DNA from 3 places in the Ensifer sp. ENS09 genome. Region 2 is predicted to be linked to each of the others. Evidence: predicted binding sites of a transcription regulator. Region 2 holds the regulator's gene; each other region holds the start of a gene.
The links. Region 2 encodes PhoB, which activates phosphate uptake and scavenging genes when phosphate is short. Its sites were predicted from a motif close to TGTCATNNANCTGTCAT; they were not measured.
Positions count from the first base shown of each region.

Region 1: IB267_RS32195 (NAD-glutamate dehydrogenase) is a predicted target of PhoB. The motif match lies at 2,883-2,899, and genes of this name have one in related genera.
Region 3: IB267_RS22885 (DUF1045 domain-containing protein) is a predicted target of PhoB. The motif match lies at 2,600-2,616, and genes of this name have one in related genera.

Region 1 is NZ_JACVBP010000010.1:6,297-10,448, reverse strand. It holds gene IB267_RS32195 (NAD-glutamate dehydrogenase) at 1-2,657, opposite strand, end outside; gene pdxY (pyridoxal kinase PdxY) at 2,943-3,824, shown strand; gene IB267_RS32185 (carbonic anhydrase) at 3,953-4,152, shown strand, end outside.
Region 2 is NZ_JACVBP010000002.1:959,475-963,626, forward strand. It holds gene IB267_RS12760 (aspartate aminotransferase family protein) at 1-784, opposite strand, end outside; gene IB267_RS12765 (GcrA family cell cycle regulator) at 1,206-1,727, shown strand; gene phoB (phosphate regulon transcriptional regulator PhoB) at 1,797-2,480, opposite strand; gene phoU (phosphate signaling complex protein PhoU) at 2,683-3,396, opposite strand; gene pstB (phosphate ABC transporter ATP-binding protein PstB) at 3,447-4,152, opposite strand, start outside.
Region 3 is NZ_JACVBP010000004.1:547,076-551,227, forward strand. It holds gene phnN (phosphonate metabolism protein/1,5-bisphosphokinase (PRPP-forming) PhnN) at 86-670, opposite strand; gene IB267_RS22880 (alpha-D-ribose 1-methylphosphonate 5-triphosphate diphosphatase) at 667-1,806, opposite strand; gene IB267_RS22885 (DUF1045 domain-containing protein) at 1,808-2,515, opposite strand; gene phnE (phosphonate ABC transporter, permease protein PhnE) at 2,643-4,152, opposite strand, start outside.

The DNA.
Region 1 (4,152 bases), on a different contig from region 2:
GTGTCGGCCGGCGGTACGACGTCCTGGCCGACGATGTTGTCGGTGACCGACAGAAGCGTGCGGATGAAGGTCTTGTAGGCTTCGGTACCGGCCTTGAAGACCTCGTCGCGGGTGCCGCCCACCGGAAGCAGCTTCGGATAGAAGCCGCCCTTGGCGCCAACGGGCACGATAACGGCGTTCTTCACCTGCTGCGCCTTGACGAGGCCGAGCACTTCCGTGCGGTAGTCCTGGGCGCGGTCCGACCAGCGAAGGCCGCCGCGGGCGACCTTGCCGAAGCGCAGGTGCACGCCCTCGACCTCGGTGCCGTAGACGAAGATTTCGCGGAACGGATGCGGTTCCGGTAGGCCGTCGAGCTGCTTCGGGTCCAGCTTGAAGGCGAGGACCGCGCGCGGCTTGCCGTCGGCGTCATGCTGGAAGTAGTTGGTCCGGAGCGTTGCTTCGATCGCGTTGACGTAGCGTCGCAGAATCCGGTCCTCGTCGAGGCTCGGAACGGCCGAGAGCGCGTCCTCGATCGCCGACAGCAGCGCGTTGCACTTCTTGGCGCGCGGCTTTTCCTCGAGCTTCGGATCCATGCGGGTCACGAACAGCTTGAAGATGTCGGCGGCAATCGCCGGATACTTGTTCAGCGTGTCGGCGATATAGCCCTGCGAGTAGGTGATGCCGGCCTGGCGCAGATAGCGGGCATAGGCGCGCAACACCGTCACCTCACGGGCGTTGAGGCCCGCAAGCAGGACCAGCCGGTTGAAGTTGTCGTCCTCGGTCGTGCCGTTCCAGGCGGCCAGGAACGCTTCTTCGAGCGCCGGTCCGGATTTTTCAAGGTTCAGCGCGTGGCCGTCACGATGTATCAGTTCCATGTCGTGGAGCACGACCTTGCGCTTCTCTTCGCCATGGGCGTTGACGCCGATGTCGTAGGTCTGTTCGCTGATCACTCGGAAGCCGAGGTTTTCAAGCAAGGGCACGCGGCGCGACAGCGACACGGGTTCGCTGGCGTGGAAGATCTTGAGCTCGGCGGTATCGGCCCGCGAAACGGTACGGGGATAGTGATAGAACTCGATCCGGATCGGATCCGGGCCCTTGCACGCCGCGATGTCGGCCAGATCGGCATAGGCTTCGGCCGGCGTGAAGAACGACTGGTAGGCATTGTCGACATCGAGTTCGATGCCGTCCTTGCGGGCAAGCAGGTCGAACCGGTCGATCCAGCGGGTGACGATGCCGCGAACCGCCTCTTCGAGCTTTGCCTGCGGAATGCGCGGCGTCTTGCCGGCGGAGCGGCCGATAATGAAGTGGACGCGGGCAAGGCCGCCTTCCGGGAAGGCCGGGTAGTAGGCGGAGACGCGGCCGTCATAGACCGTCTTCAGATAGTCGCCGATCTTTTCGCGAACATCCGAATCGTACTGCTCGCGCGGCACGAAGACGATGACCGACACGAAGCGGTCGAAATGGTCGATACGCGGCAGCACGCGGATGCGCGGCCGATCGCCGAGCTCGTTGATCTGTTCGCAGAAGGCGGCCAGCAGGCCGACATCGATCTGGAACAGGTCGTCGCGCGGATAGGATTCCAGCGTGTTGGCCAGCATCTTGCCGGAATGGCTTTGCGGATCATAACCGAAGTGATCGACGATCTTTTCGATCTTGTGGCGCAGAAGCGGAATTTCAGCCGCCTGGCGGGTGTAAGCCGAGGAGGTGAACAGGCCGACGATGCGCAACTCGCCAGCGACGTTGCCATCGGCGTCGAAGCGCTTGACGCCGATGTAGTCCATGTAGGCGCGGCGATGGACGACCGACTTGACGTTGGCCTTGGTGACGATCAGGAAATCGGGGCCATCGAGGAAGGCGAGAATTTCAGGTGTGGTCAGCACCGCGTCCTTGCCCTGGCGCAGAACGCGCACATCCGGGTTGGAGAGGATGCCGAGGCCCCTGCCCTTGCCGCGTTCGACGGCTGCCTTCTCGCCCTTGCCCGAGTAGGTGTATTCGCGCATGCCGAGGAAGGTGAAGTTGTTGTCTCGCAGCCAGCGAAGGAAGGCGAGCGCCTCGTCGCGATCGCTCTTCTTGCGCGTCGCGTTGTAGGTTTCGAGTTCCGACATGGCCTGATCGAGCAAGGTCGTCATCGCCGGCCAGTCGTGCACGGTCTGGTGGACCTGCTCCAGCACGTCGCGGATGCGGTTGCTGAGCTGCTCCGCCTCGACGGGCGCAAGCTTGGTCAGGTGGATCTGGATATGGCTGACGCGGTGCGACGGATCGCTTTCCTCTTCCGGATCGAAGAGCTTTGCCGGCTTGCCCGGTTCCTTGACCAGGATGGGATGGATCGCGAGGTGAATGTCACGGTGGGTGCTGGTGATTTCCCCCATGACCGAGTCATAGAGGAACGGCATGTTGCGTTCGGTTACGGCGATGACCGATACCTCGGTACCACCCGGCACGATGCCGGCGACGGCTTCGACCGAAACCTGCGGCTTGCCGCCATCCCAGCGGGCGAGTTCACGAGCCGCATGGGCTGCGGTCAGCGCCAGCATGTCCGCCGAATAGAGATCGAGGTCATCGTTGCTGGCCCCACCGAAGAGGATCTCCGGCGCCAGCGCCTCGACGCCCAGTTTGATGGCGGCCGCCTTCGCTGCGTCGATGTGTCTGTCCCGCTTCGGATTGTATTTCACGCCCATGAAGTCTCTCCCATTCATGATAGGCCAAACCCTATCAGAACCATGGCTAATGGCGACCGCTTTTTACGCTGATTTCGGCAAAATCGAGCCCAAAATCGGAGAATTTCACGTGAAAACAGCTTAAATCCATTTAAATCGAAGGTAATTTCGCGAAAATTGCTCGAAAATCGAAGAAAAAGCACGAAAACGCCAGAGGCTTCTCCGGAGCCTATCTGCCATCGGCTGTTGACAGGGCGGTGACAGTCGGGTGAACAGAGTTTCGAGATCGTAGGATTGGACTGGTCGATGCCCGAAATGCCTTCCCTGCCCGGCGCCGTCATCGTCATCTCGAGCCATGTCGTGCGCGGCAAGGTGGGCAACAGGGCCGTGGTCTTCGCGCTGGAGACCCTGGGGCATCCGGTCTGGGCCCTGCCGACCGTCATCCTCCCCTGGCATCCGGGTCATGGCCCCTCGACGCGGATCGCCATTTCCGATCAGGATTTCGGGGCGGTGATCGATGACCTTATTGCAGCACCCTGGGCCGGAGAGGTGCGCGCCGTGCTTTCGGGCTACCTCGGCTCGGCGGGACAGGCGGAAGCCGTGGCGCGGCTGGTGACGGCGCTGAAGGAGCGCGATCCCAAGCTGATCTATGCCTGCGACCCCGTGGTCGGCGATGCCGGTGGTCTCTATTTGCCGGAAACCACGGCGGTTGCCATTCGCGACCGCCTGCTGCCGCTTGCAAATCTTGCGACCCCGAACCGCTACGAGCTTGCCTGGCTCGCTGGCGCGACGCTGGAGACGAACACGGCGATCCTCGACGCGGCGCTCGGCCTCGGTCCGGCCCGCGTGCTGGTCACGTCCGCCGTACCGATGATGAGCGGCGGGACCGGCAATCTCTTTCTTTCGGGCAACCACGCGCTGCTTGCCGAACATCGTCTGGTCGAAAACCCGCCGAACGGCACGGGTGACCTGTTGGCGGCGGTGTTTCTCGCCCGGATCCTTGAAGGACTCTCAGAGGAACGCGCCTTGCAGATGGCGACGGCGAGCGTATTTGAGATCATCGCGCGGAGCGTCAAGCGCGGCGCAGATGAATTGACCATCGAGCAGGACGCGTCGAGCCTCTCGACGCCCATGGCGATGGTGCAGATGCGCCGGCTGGTTCATCCGAATCAGATGCGGCGCAAGTGAAGAAGCTGTTCACGGACCGCCACCCTATGGCATCGTGGATTGAATTTTAGATCGCGATCATTTTCATGACGGAGGTGCGGGTGGGCGAAAGCCGGCCATGCCGCCTTGAAGCACGAGCGGAGCAATCGATGGACAAGCAGCAGCAGCGTTTTCCGGACTATCTTCTGAACGGCTACCACAATTTCATGAACGGTCGCTTCAGCGAACAGCAGAAACGCTACAAGGCGCTGGCGGAAACCGGGCAAAAGCCGAAGACAATGGTCATTGCCTGTTGCGACTCGCGCGCTGCGCCGGAAACGATCTTCGACAGCGGCCCTGGCGAACTCTT
Region 2 (4,152 bases):
CTTCCTCGGTCGCCAGGCACGCGCCGAACGGGAAGCCGCCGCCGATACCCTTGGCGACCGCCATGATATCCGGACGGATATCGGCCCATTCATAGGCAAACAGCTTGCCGGTGCGGCCGACGCCGGTTTGAACCTCGTCGAGGATCAGGAGCAGGCCGAACTCGTCGCAGAGCGCGCGCAGTTCCTGCATGAACTCCTTGGTCGCCGGGCGGATGCCGCCCTCGCCCTGGATCGGCTCGATCAGGATCGCTGCAGTTTCCTCTGTGATCGCATTCTTCACGGCAGCGATATCGCCGAACGGGACCTGGTAGAAGCCCGGCGCCTTCGGCCCGAAACCTTCGATGTACTTCTGCTGACCGCCGGCGGCGATCGTCGCGATCGTGCGGCCGTGGAAGGCGCCTTCGAAGGTGATGACATGGAACTTCTCCGGGTGACCCTTGGAGAAGTGGTAACGCCGTGCCGTCTTGATGGCGCATTCCAGCGCTTCCGCACCCGAATTGGTGAAGAACACCTTGTCGGCAAAGGTCACCGCGGTCAGCCGGCGACCGAGGCTTTCCTGGCCCGCAATCTCATAGAGGTTGGACAGATGCCAAACCTTGTCGGCCTGCGCCTTCAGCGCGTCGACGAGGTGGGGATGCGCGTGGCCGAGCGAGTTCACGGCAACGCCGGCACCGAAATCGAGATAACGCGTGCCGTCTTCAGCGATCAGCCAGGCGCCCTCTCCTCGCTCGAAACGCAACGGCGCGCGCATGTAGGTATCGTAAAGCGGCGTTGTTGCAGTCATGCGAGGCTCTCCTTCACTCCAGATCGACATCGATCCCGCGCCTCACGCGGGCCGATAAAAATCAAAAATGCCGCCTTTCGGCGGCGCAGGCACTATTCCCATTTCGCGGTGCAATGTCAACAAAACCAAGCCTTGCAGCGCAACATGAAGGGTCGATTCCTGGCAGCAGAAAAATCGTCCGGGAGGGCTTGCAAAAATGCAACGCTGGCCGAGCAAGTTGGGGAAAACTACGAAATCGATTCGGCCTGATTCCCGGGACTCTTGCCACAGAGTCCAGCGGTCAGTACGTTAACATTCAATTACTAGACGCATGCGGCGGACCTAGTCACCAAAAGAGTTATCGCGTTTGCAACCCCGGGGCTCAGCCGGGGTGCGGTGAGGGATTCTGCCATCCCCAACGCTGAGAACGGAGAGTGCAGAAATGAACTGGACTGACGAGCGGGTGGAGAAACTGAAGAAGCTTTGGTCCGAGGGCCTGAGCGCAAGCCAGATCGCGGCACAGCTCGGCGGCGTCAGCCGTAACGCTGTCATCGGCAAGGTTCACCGCCTGAGCCTGCCGGGTCGCGCCAAGGCCGGTGGCAGCACCACGACGGCGGCCCGTCCGAAGCGCCCGACTTCGGCACCGCGCGCGCCGAACTACGCTTCGCGCGTTTCGACCCGCCCGGTTGCACGCGCGGCCGGCGCTGTCGTTCTCAAGGAAGAAATCGAAGTCGATCTCGTTGCCGAGCAGGATTTCAGCACCCGGACCGACGTTGTCGTGCCGATGTCGCGCCGCCTCGAGCTGACCCAGCTCACCGAGCGCACCTGCAAGTGGCCGATCGGCGACCCGCTGAAGGAAGAGTTTCACTTCTGCGGCAACGATTCCCCGGAAGCCTCGCCTTACTGCACCTTCCATGCGCGGCTGGCCTACCAGCCGTCGGGGGAGCGCCGCAGGGCCCGCTAAGAAGCCGGACAGCATCAACAAAAAAAGGGGCCGATCGGCCCCTTTTTTTGTTGGCGACTTTCAGACCGCTCAGCTTTCGAGCGAATAGCCGGCGCCGCGAACGGTGCGGATGACGTCGGGCATGTTCGAGAAGTTCAGAGCCTTACGCAGACGACCGACATGCACGTCGACGGTGCGCTCGTCGACATAGATGTCATGCCCCCAGACGCCATCCAGAAGCTGCGAGCGAGAGAAGACGCGGCCCGGCGAGGACATCAGGAACTCCAGAAGACGGAACTCGGTCGGGCCGAGGCGCACTTCGCGGCTGCGGCGATGAACGCGGTGGGTCTCGCGGTCGAGTTCGATGTCGCCGCAGCGAAGCAGAGTCGAGAGCACCTCGGGCTTTGCCCGGCGCAGCATCGCCTTGACGCGCGCCATCAGCTCCGGCGTCGAGAAGGGCTTGACCACATAGTCGTCGGCGCCGGTCGCCAAACCCCGGACGCGCTCGCTTTCCTCGCCGCGCGCCGTCAGCATGATGATCGGCAGACGTTCGGTCTCCGGACGCTGGCGCAGCCGACGGCAAAGTTCAATGCCGGAAACACCGGGCAGCATCCAGTCGAGGATAAGCAGGTCGGGCAGCCGCTCCTGAAGCCGGATCTCCGCCTCGTCGCCCCTGAGGATCGTGTCGACGTCGAAGCCTTCGGCTTCCAGATTGTAACGCAGCAGAACGCTCAGCGCCTCTTCGTCTTCGACTACGGCGATTTTTGGCAACATCAGGTAACGTCTCCTTACCGCGGGCGGCCTTTGGGCTCATCGGCCCGGCCGGCGCTCAGACACTCTAAATCTGGAGCACATCCGCCGATTTCAAAGGCGGGGCGAAAACCGCGTGCTTCAGATACAGGAACTCGGGGCCGCGACCGAAGCCGCGACCGGATCAGATTTCAAAGGGCATGCATGCTTGCGGCGCGCTTGGCGCTCAGTCGTTGACCGAGCCCAGCGTCGACGTGGTGTCATCCTTCGGACGCTCGCCTTCCGGCTGGGCGCCCGTCGCCATGTAATAGATCGTCTCAGCGATATTGGTCGCATGGTCGCCGATGCGCTCGATGTTCTTGGCGCAGAACAGAAGATGCGTGCAGGGCGTGATGTTGCGCGGATCTTCCATCATGTAGGTCAAGAGCTCGCGGAACAGCGAGGTGTAGATCGCATCGATCTCCTCGTCGCGCTCGCGGATGCTGTTGGCCTTCTCAGGCGAGCGCGAAGCGTAGACGTCGAGCACCTCCTTGAGCTGGACGAGAGCAAGCTCTGCCAGGTGCTCCAGGCCGCGGGCGAGCTTGCGCGGAATGCCGGATCCGGCAACCGCGATCACGCGCTTGGCGGTGTTCTTGCCAAGGTCGCCGACGCGTTCCAGATCGGAGGCGATGCGGATCGACCCCATGATCTCGCGCAGGTCGGCGGCGACCGGCTGGCGCTTGGCGATGGTGACGATCGCCTTCTCGCCGATCTGGCGCTCGGCGTCGTCGAGAACGGTGTCGTCCGAGATCACCTTCTGTGCGAGAGCGAGGTCGGAATTGACCAGCGCGCGAACGGATTCGGCGACCATCTGCTCGGCGAGACCGCCCATCTCCGAGATGCGGCGCGTCAGGTACTTCAGTTCTTCGTCATAGGCGGACATGATATGCATGGACATGATCGTCGATCCTTACGGGCGCTTTGCAGTTACTGTTGCAGCCTTATGCGGCCTCAGCCGAAGCGGCCCATGATGTAATCCTGGGTGCGCTGGTCATCCGGATTGGTGAACATCTTGTCGGTGTCGTTCTCCTCGACGAGATTGCCGAGGTGGAACATGGCGGTGCGCTGCGAAACGCGGGCGGCCTGCTGCATCGAATGGGTCACGATGACGATCGTGAAGTTCGTGCGCAGTTCGTGGATGAGCTCTTCAACCTTGGCCGTCGCGATCGGATCAAGCGCAGAGCAGGGCTCGTCCATCAGGATGACTTCCGGGCTGACGGCGACCGCACGGGCGATGCAGAGGCGCTGCTGCTGACCACCGGAAAGGCCAGTGCCCGGCTCCTGCAGACGATCCTTTACCTCGTTCCACAGACCGGCCTTCTGCAGGCTGGTCTCGACCACTTCGTCAAAATCGGCCTTGGTGCGGGCAAGTCCGTGGATGCGCGGACCGTAGGCGACGTTGTCGTAGATCGACTTCGGGAACGGGTTCGGCTTCTGGAAGACCATGCCGACGCGGGCGCGCAGTTCGACGACGTCGATCGTCGGGTCATAGATGTCGTCCTCGTCGAGCGTGATCTTGCCGGTGACGCGGCAGTTCTCGATCGTGTCGTTCATGCGGTTCAGCGTGCGCAGGAAGGTCGACTTGCCGCAACCCGAAGGACCGATCAGCGCCGTGACGGTGTTCTCGCGGATGTTGAGGTTGACGTCGAAAAGCGCG
Region 3 (4,152 bases), on a different contig from region 2:
TCGGAGCCTTCGCCTGTCCTTGTAATGGAGATCGCGATGCATGCCCGCGACTCGCAAGCCTGCCGGGCCGCAAAGGTGGATCACGCTAAACCGCGTGATCCACCTTTGCGCGCAGCCGTTCGACCACCTCGACGAAGCGGTTTCCGGCAATGTCGAGGCGCCCGCTGTTGTCGATGACGCTGACATCGGGGCCCGAGGTGACGTCAGGCGCCTGGCGGCTGAGGCGCCGCAAAACTTCCTCTTCACTCTCGCGACCGCGCTCGGCAAGTCGTTTTGCAAGCACCGGCGTCTCGGCTGTAACAACGACGACGGCGATCTCACCGAAGGCTTCGCGGAACGCCGGCAGGGCACCGCGGCTGCCATTGACGATCGCCGTCATGCCGTCCCTGACATTCCTGAGCACGACGGCGGGGATGCCGTATCTCAGCCCATGCGCATCCCAGAAGACGGCGAAGGCGCCGTCCTTCTGCATCTCGACGAACTCGTCTTCCGAGACGCTTTCATGCACTTCACTGCCGGCATCCGACGGACGGGTGATGACGCGGCGGACGAAATGCACGTCGTGACAATCGGCAAAGTGCCGGGCGGCAAAGCCCATGACGCTGTCCTTGCCGGCGCCGCTCGGTCCGACAACGACGACGAGCGCGCCGCCCTTTTCGGTCGCGCTCATGCGACACGCCGTCCTTCGCGCCAAACGGAGCGCACGACCGGGATGCCTTCTTTGCGGTGCACGCGGGCGATATCGGCGCGAAGGCCAACCGCGATGCGACCGCGGTCATCGAGACCGACGGTGCGCGCCGGCGTCGACGTCACCATGGCGATTGCTTTCGGCAGGTCGACGGCGTCGAGTTCGTCGGAGAGCACGAAGGGGGCGTGAATCAGGCTGAAGGGCACATAGTCCGACGACAGCACGTCGAGCACGCCGCGCTCGGCGAGATCGCGGGCGGCGATGTTGCCGGAGTGCGACTTGCCGCGCACGATGTTCGGCGCACCCATCAGCACGCTGAGACCCGCGCGGTGCGACGCCTCGGCGGCCTCGAAACTCGTCGGGAACTCCGCAAGCTTGATACCGAAGCCGATCGATTCCTCGACGTGGTCGACGGTCGCGTCGTCATGGCTGGCGATCGTGATACCGCGGGCCGCACAGGCCCCGGCGAGCGCGGTGCGGTGCGGACCGGCATACTTTGCCGACAATGCCTGCTGCCGCTCAACGAAGCGCGCGAATTCCTCGTCCGAGAAGCCGCGCTTGGCTTTGTAGTAGAGCGTGTACTGGTCCATCGTCTGGAACTGCCGCTGGCCCGGCGCATGGTCCATCAGCGAGACGAGCTTGACCTGCGGATCGTTCTGGAAGTCCTCGTAGTGATCGAGCACGTCGGACGTTGAAACTTCGCAGCGCAGGTGGATCAGGTGATCGGCGCGAAGGCGACCCTCTTCCTTGGCCTGGGCCAGCGCGTCGGCCATGCTGCGCATCTCGCCCTTCTGGAAGCCGCCATCCTCGTCGGAGCCAAGACGCAGGCAGTCGAAGACCGTGGTGATGCCGGAGGTGACCACCTGTGCGTCATGGGCCTGGATTGCCGCGATCTTCAGCCAGCGCACGCCTGGGCGCGGCGAGTAGTGGGCTTCGAGGTGGTCGGTGTGCAGCTCGATGAGGCCGGGGATCAGATAGTCGCCTTCAAAGTCCTCGCCGCTGGCAACCGTGCCCTCGGAAATGTCGGCAATCTTGCCGTCGCGGATCAGCACCGAACCATCGAGGATGCTATCCTCGAGGACGATGCGGGCGTTGGTCAAAACCTGTTCTTTGCTCATCTCATGCGATCTTTCGTTGGGTGTCGCTGCCGAGCGGCAGCAGGGAGCGGACAGTAAAGGGTGCGCCGCGCTCCGGTTCGACGAAAAGCGCGACTGACGTAACGTGAAGCGGCTTGCCGATATGTTCGGCAAAGGTGGTTTCGAGCGCGGTACGCATCACGCCGCTGGTTTCCGTGGGCACCGGGCCGGTCAAGGTCAGGTGGAACTGGAACTCTTCGAAAACATAAGGATACCCCCATTCTCTGAGGTAGCGTCTCTGTCGTTCCGGCAGGCTGTTTGGATTGCGGCGGGCAAAGTCGGCGTCCGACAGCGGCGCACGGAACGGGTCGAAGCGGTGGACGGCGTCTTCAGCCAAATCCTGCAAGTCGGCGCAAGGCGCGGACGGCACGAGAGCGAAGAACGGGCCCAACTGGTGCAGCACGATCTCGGGGACCTCGAACGGGTCGAGGTCGGCGGCAAAGCACTCGAAAATACTTAGAAGCTCGCCTTCGTCCCGACCTTCGGCAAGTTCGAAAGGCGCTTTCAGCGTGCCGTGAAAACCGTAGCGCCGAGGGTCGGCCGTCAGTGCGCGTTGCGTCTCTTCGTCAATCCCGGCGATTGTCGGAAGCGTGAGGTCTTCGCTGGTAAAGGCGTCGCGCCCCAGCCAACGGGAGGCGACCTGCGACAGCCGGCTGTCCGCCGGCGGCGCGAAATAGATGGCATAACGCACGGTCTTCACTTTCTTGTAGCGACCGGCCCGCCTGGGCGGCGGGTCGATTGTTTGCGGGATGCGATGCGCAGCTAGCCGATTTCCATGACAACATCATGATGGCGGACACGCAAATGCTTGGCTGTCGTCAATGTGCCTTGCTGCCCATCAGGCGCGAACGGCACGCGTTCGAGATGCTGTCGAAAATAAAGACAACCAGCAAGATCAGAAGCACCATATAGGCGACATTTTCCCAATCGGAATTGGTACGCATCGCTTCCCAGAGTTTGAGGCCGATGCCGCCGGCGCCGACGGCGCCGATGATCGTTGCCGAACGGGTGTTCGATTCCCAGAAATAGAGCGCCTGGCTGGCAAAGACCGGCAACACCTGCGGAAGCACGCCGAAGCGTTGCACCGCAAGCGGCGTCGCTCCGACCGATTTCACGCCCTCGCGCTGCTTGTCGTCGATGTTTTCCAGCGCTTCGGAGTAGAGTTTTCCGAGTGTGCCGGTGTCGGTGAAAAAGATCGCCGAGATGCCGGCAAGCGGTCCGGGGCCGAACGCGCGGGTGAAGAACAGTGCCCAGATGAACATGTCCACCGATCGCAGGAAGTCGAAGAAGCGCTTGACCATCTGGTTGGTCAGGAAGCTCGGGGTGATGTTGCGGGCGGCCAGGAAGCAGAGCGGGAAGGCGATCAGCGACGCAAAGAGCGTGCCGACGAAGGCCATAACGACGGTCTGTAGCAGCTTCGTCCAGACGTCGAGATGCTGCCACTCGGCATTATAGAGGATGTTGTTCCAGGCAAGCGACAGGTTGGAACGGGCCGGATCGATGCGCTCGCCGGAGGCGATGAGCGAGGCGACCTCGCCGTAGCTTTTGCCGAAGAAGGGCGAGTTGGTGTCGAAGAGGAAGTTCGCCCAACCGAAGAAGCGGTTTCGGACGGAAACCTCGTCGCCTTCGACTTCCGCCCAGCCGGTGGCGCCGAAGGCAAGCACGATCTTTTCACCTGGCCGCTTCTGCGTCGCCCAGGCCGGAAGTGCGCCTTGCGGCCGCACCGTGTCGGCGCCGTCGACGGCCATGACAAGCGTGTCGCCACCATGGGTCGCCTTTACCAGGCCATCGGCGATCTCGATCCTGGTCGAGCGGTTGTAGGTGACGACGACGCGCGTCAGGACTTCTTCCGTCCGGGTTTCGACACGCGCTTCCGCCTCAGGCGTTGTAGTGGAACCCAAGGCCGAGCCGGGCGTCATGAAGCTGAAGGACGAACTGGCCTTCGGCTTTGCTGTCTGTGTCGTCGATGCCGGTATCTCGACTTTGCGGGTCACCGTCTCCTTGTCGAGTTCCACCCAGTCAGGATCGGGATTGGGGCCAAGCGGCGAATTGCGCTGATAGTTGAGGCTCATCGTCCGGTCCGGGGCGACGTGGATCTCGGGGCGCACCTCGTAGGAAACCCAGTCGGCAAGGTAGGTCCCTGCAATGCCCCAGTTGGCGTTGCCGAGCACTTGGCCGATCGAGAAGAACCACCAGCTGAAAATGAGATAGACGATGACGCCGCCGGTGATTGCGGCCGTGCGCACGCGCTGCGAGGTCGAGGATTTCAGGAGCTCGGGATGGCGGCTCGCGATCGCGTCCATTTCCATCGGGTTCAATCGTGTGGTC